One region of the Cobetia sp. UIB-001 genome, then DNA from elsewhere that is predicted to be linked to it. Evidence: predicted binding sites of a transcription regulator. Region 1 holds the regulator's gene; the other holds the start of a gene.

Region 1 (2,455 bases):
CAGCATGACCAGACGCTCGTTGTCACCGAACAGGGTGATGGAGATCTGCAGCGTCAGGTTGTCAGACAGCGGCGACTGGAGCGTCAGCGGCTCGCGGTAGGCCAGCCGATTGAAGTAGTCGATGAAGACGGGGTCACGCAGATAGTTGGTGATGTGCTGACCGCGGTCGTGGCTGGCCTTGAGACCGACCAGCTGCTCGGCAGCGCTGTTCCACCATTCCATGTCACCGTGGTTGTCCAGCATCACCAGGCCGTCGCGCATGGCCTCGGAGGATTCCTGGATACGGTTGAGGATGCTGCGCAGTCGCTCCTGAGCCTGACGCTGGCCCTTCTGGTAGCGGTAGAGACGATCGAGCAGGTCTCCCCAGACGCCATCGCCGGGCGGCGGCTCTTCATGGGGATTGGTGATCAGCCAGGTGTAGAGGCTCTTCAAGTGCTTGAGATGGACGAACAGATACAGCGAAAGGCCCAGCGCCAGGCCCCAGCCCAGATGGCCCAGCAGGCCACCGATCAGGCCGAAGCCACCGGCAAGGTAGCCGAGGCGCCATAGCTCGTTGGTCCAATAGCGCATGAATCCCTCAGGCCTGAGCGCTGAAGCGGTAACCGGTGCCGCGGACGGTCTGGATCAGATGCTGATGGCCTGTGCCCAGCGCCTTGCGCAGGCGACGGATGTGCACGTCCACGGTGCGCTCCTCGACATAGACGTTGCCGCCCCATACCTGATCGAGCAGCTGACTGCGCGTGTAGGCACGTTCCTGATGCGTCATGAAGAACTGCAGCAGGCGATATTCGGTCGGGCCGACATCCAGCGAGTTGCCGTGGGCGGTGACGCGGTGGCTGGCCGGGTCGAGCATCAGGCCTTCGACTTCCACCGCCTCCTCGACCCCCTTGGGAGTGGTGCGACGCAGCACGGCCTTGAGACGGGCGACCAGCTCGCGCGGCGAGAAGGGCTTGGTGATGTAGTCGTCGGCACCGGCTTCCAGGCCTTGAATCTTGTTGTCTTCCTCGCCCTTGGCGGTCAGCAGGATGATCGGCAGCTCCGAGGTGGTCTCGTCACGCTTGAGACGCCGCGCGAGCTCCAGGCCACTGGTGCCCGGCATCATCCAGTCCAGCAACAGCAGATCGGGCTTTTCATCGACGACGATGGCGTGGGCGTCCTGGGCATTGTCTGCCTCCAGCACGCGGTAATCCGCCATTTCGAGGGCAACGGCGATCATCTCGCGAATCGAGGATTCATCGTCGACAATCAGTACGGTCTTGGAGCTCATCGCTAGATCCCATGCAGCAGTCGGCGCACGCGCCAGAATGACAAGTCGATGACGATTACAACCCGCTTATATGACAACGAGATGACAACTGCCAGCATGGCAGCTTGCACGCAAGCCTGCCAGCCGCCTTGGAGGCGCGGCAGGCAGGCATGAACCGTGGGCTGGGGAGCAACAGAGGGCAGGGGTCGCTTTAAATTAAATAATACTAATGTTTATGCGGGAGTCAGCTCATCGGCCAGGTCGCCAGGGCGATACCGGCGAAGATCAGCAGACCCGTCCAATGATTGTTGAGGAACGCCTGGAAGCAGGGCGCACGCTCACGCTCACGGATCAGACGTTGCTGCCAGACGAAGGTGACGGCGGCGGCGGCCAGCCCCAGCCAGTAGAAGATGCCCAGCGTCAGGTGCAGGCCGATGCCGATCAACACCGCCAGCATGCCCAGCTGCAACAGGCCGATCATCAGCTTGTCGGCACGCCCGAACAGCACGGCGGTGGACTTGATGCCCACCTTGAGGTCGTCGTTGCGATCGACCATCGCGTAGGCGGTATCGTAGGCCACCGTCCACATCAGATTGGCCGCGAACAGCCACCAGCCGTAGGTCGGTACCTCCTCCAGCGTCGCGGCGAAGGCCATCGGAATCGCCCAGCCGAAGGCGGCGCCCAGCACCACCTGGGGCAGATGATGGAAGCGCTTCATGAACGGATAGCTGGCCGCCAGCAGCACGGCGACGATCGACAGCAGCACCGTGGTCAGGTTGGTGAAGCACACCAGCACGAAGGCGGCCGCGACCAGCCCCCCGAACAGCGTCAGCGCCTCGCGCTCCGAAATGCGACCCGAGGTCAGCGGCCGGTCTCGCGTGCGCTCGACATGCTTGTCCCAATGGCGGTCGGCGTAGTCGTTGATGACGCAGCCGGCGGCGCGCATCAGATAGACCCCGGCGATGAAGATCAGCAGGGTCGTGCGCTCGGGAATGCCATCTGCCGCCAGCCACAGTGCCCACAGGGTCGGCCACATCAGCAGCCAGGTGCCGATGGGGCGGTCCAGCCGTGTCAGGGCGAGGTAGTCGGCCAGTCTGGAAGGACGCGAAGCGGCGGAAGTGGATGACGCGGTCATCGGGGCTCCTGGGCGAGTGGTAGTGGGCAAGGGAAGAGAGAGAAACGAGGCCAGTCGGCCACAAGGCTCAGGCC
Region 2 (2,455 bases), 1.8 Mb from region 1:
CGCTGGCTGGCAGTACGCGATGCTCATAGTGGTCATCTTGCCATTGGTGACGATGGGGGTGTGGTGTCCGCAGTTGTTACGTCGTTCCCTGCCGGCGGCGGCGAAGGAAGCCGAGAAGGGTGCCGAGAAGGAAGCCGAGAAGGAAGCCGAGAAGGGTGCCGCGCGTCCGGTGCGTCAGGCAGCCGTGTGGCACTCGCCACTGGCCTGGCAGGTGACGCTGTTCATGGGCATCAATTCGCTGCTGTTCTATACCGTCAACAGCTGGCTGCCGAGCATGCTGGCGGACAATGGCTTCTCGGCCGAGAAGGCGGGTTCGTTGCATGGTCTACTCCAGCTGGCTTCGGCCTTGCCGGGATTGATTCTGGTGCCCCTGATGCCGCGCCTGAAGGATCAACGCCTGATCGCCTTCGCGACGCCCTGCATGTCGCTGGCGGGATTCATCGGGCTATGGCTGATGCCGGAGTGGGCACTGGTGTGGGTGCTGTTGCTGGGCGCGGGTTCCGGGGCCAGCTTCATTCTCGCCTTGTCGTTCATGGGGCTGCGGGCGCGCGATGCCATGCAGTCGGCGTCACTGTCGAGCATGGCGCAGACGCTGGGCTATCTGCTCGCGGCCATGGGGCCGCCGCTGATCGGCGCGCTCTACGACATGCAGGGCAATTGGCAGCTGGCACTGATGGTCTGCGCCGTCCTCAGTGTGTTGATGGCAGGTGTCGGCTGGCTGGCGGGCAGAGACCGCCAGTTGCCTGAGGCGTCGGCATCTGAATAATGGAGCGCTGCCCCCAAGGGGCACTGGCACATCCCCCCATGACAAGGAAGTGAGAGATGGCGAATGCTTCATCGGCTAGCGAAGATCAACGGGCGTCTGACTCGCCAGCTGTTGCGCAGCACCCCGGACGTCGGCGCAAGCCGCCTTTGCGGGCAGCCATCCTTGGCCTGGCCAGTCTCGGAGGTATCTTCATGATCGCTCAGCCAGCCAATGCCGCGACGCTGTCACTGCGCGTGATCGAGACCACCGACATCCACGCCAATGTGATGGATTACGACTATTACAAGGACCGTCCCAGCGTGCGCATCGGCCTGGTCCGCGCGGCGAGTCTGATCAAGCAGGCGCGTGCCGAGGTGGCCAACAGCGTGCTGCTGGATAATGGCGACCTCATCCAGGGCAGCCCGATGGGCGATTACATGGCGGCGGAGGGGCTCAATGAGGGCGATGTCTTCCCGGCCTACAAGGTCATGAATCAGCTGGATTACGATGTCGGCAACATCGGCAATCATGAATTCAATTACGGGCTCGAGTATCTCGAACGGGCGCTGTCCGGCGCGCAGTTCCCCTATGTGAACGCCAACCTGCTGGACGCCACGACAGGCGAGCCGTACTTCACGCCCTACCAGATCACCCCTCATGCCTTCACCGACAGTGAGGGCAACGCTCAGACCTTGAAGATCGGCTATATCGGCTTCGCGCCGCCGCAGGTGATGACCTGGGACCGCAAACACCTCCAGGGCCGCCTGACGGCCGAGGACATCACCGAGAGCGCCAGGCGCTGGGTGCCCGAGATGCGCCGGGCGGGCGCGGATGTGGTGATCGCCATCCCGCACTCCGGCATCTCGACCGACCCCTACCGGGTGATGGCCGAGAATTCGGTGTATTACCTCTCGCAGGTCGAGGGCATCGATGGCATCGCCTTCGGGCATGCCCATGCCGTCTTCCCCAGCGAGGAATTCGCCGAGGTACCGGGGGCCGATATCGCCAGGGGCACCCTGAATGGCGTGCCGGCGATGATGCCGGGGCATTGGGGCAGCCATGTGGGCGTGATGGATCTCGAACTGAGCAATGCCTCGGGCCAGTGGCGGGTAGTGAGCGGCCAGACAGAAGCCCGCCCGATTCAGGTGGGCGGCGAGGCACAGGTGGCGGAAGATGCCGAACTGGCGGCGCTGGTTGATCATGAGCACGACGCCACGCGCGAGTACGTCAATCGCAGCATCGGCCGCGCCAGTGCGGCGATGAAGAGCTATCTGGCGCTGGTGCAGGACGACCCGACGATCCAGATCGTCAATCGCGCCCAGGCCGATTACGTCAAACGCTTCGTCGAAGGCGACCCGGACCTGGAAGGCTTGCCGATTCTTTCGGCAGCTGCGCCGTTCAAGGTCGGCGGCCGTCACAATGACCCGACCCAGTTCACCGAGATGGAGGCGGGCGAGCTGAGCTTCCGCAATGCCGCCGATCTCTATCTCTATCCGAATACGCTGGTGGCGCTCAAGGTCACCGGCAGGGAAGTGCGGGAATGGCTCGAGTGCAGCGCCGGCCAGTTCCATCGCATTGATCCGGATCTCGCCACGCCCCAGCCCTTGATCAACTGGGAAGGTTTCCGCAGCTACAACTTCGACGTGATCGATGGCGTCGACTATCAGGTGGATGTCACGCAGCCGGCGCGTTACGACGGCAATTGCACGC

Evidence for each region. Region 1 encodes PhoB, which activates phosphate uptake and scavenging genes when phosphate is short. Its sites were predicted from a motif close to TGTCATANNNNTGTCANA; they were not measured.
Region 2: the regulator PhoB is predicted to act here: its motif matches at 804-821, upstream of HA399_RS07485 (bifunctional 2',3'-cyclic-nucleotide 2'-phosphodiesterase/3'-nucleotidase).

The regions. Positions count from the first base shown of each region.
Region 1 is NZ_CP058244.1:4,105,119-4,107,573, reverse strand. It holds gene phoR (phosphate regulon sensor histidine kinase PhoR) at 1-570, opposite strand, end outside; gene phoB (phosphate regulon transcriptional regulator PhoB) at 578-1,267, opposite strand; gene ubiA (4-hydroxybenzoate octaprenyltransferase) at 1,491-2,381, opposite strand; gene HA399_RS17020 (chorismate lyase) at 2,449-2,455, opposite strand, start outside.
Region 2 is NZ_CP058244.1:1,762,591-1,765,045, forward strand. It holds gene HA399_RS07480 (MFS transporter) at 1-766, shown strand, start outside; gene HA399_RS07485 (bifunctional 2',3'-cyclic-nucleotide 2'-phosphodiesterase/3'-nucleotidase) at 958-2,455, shown strand, end outside.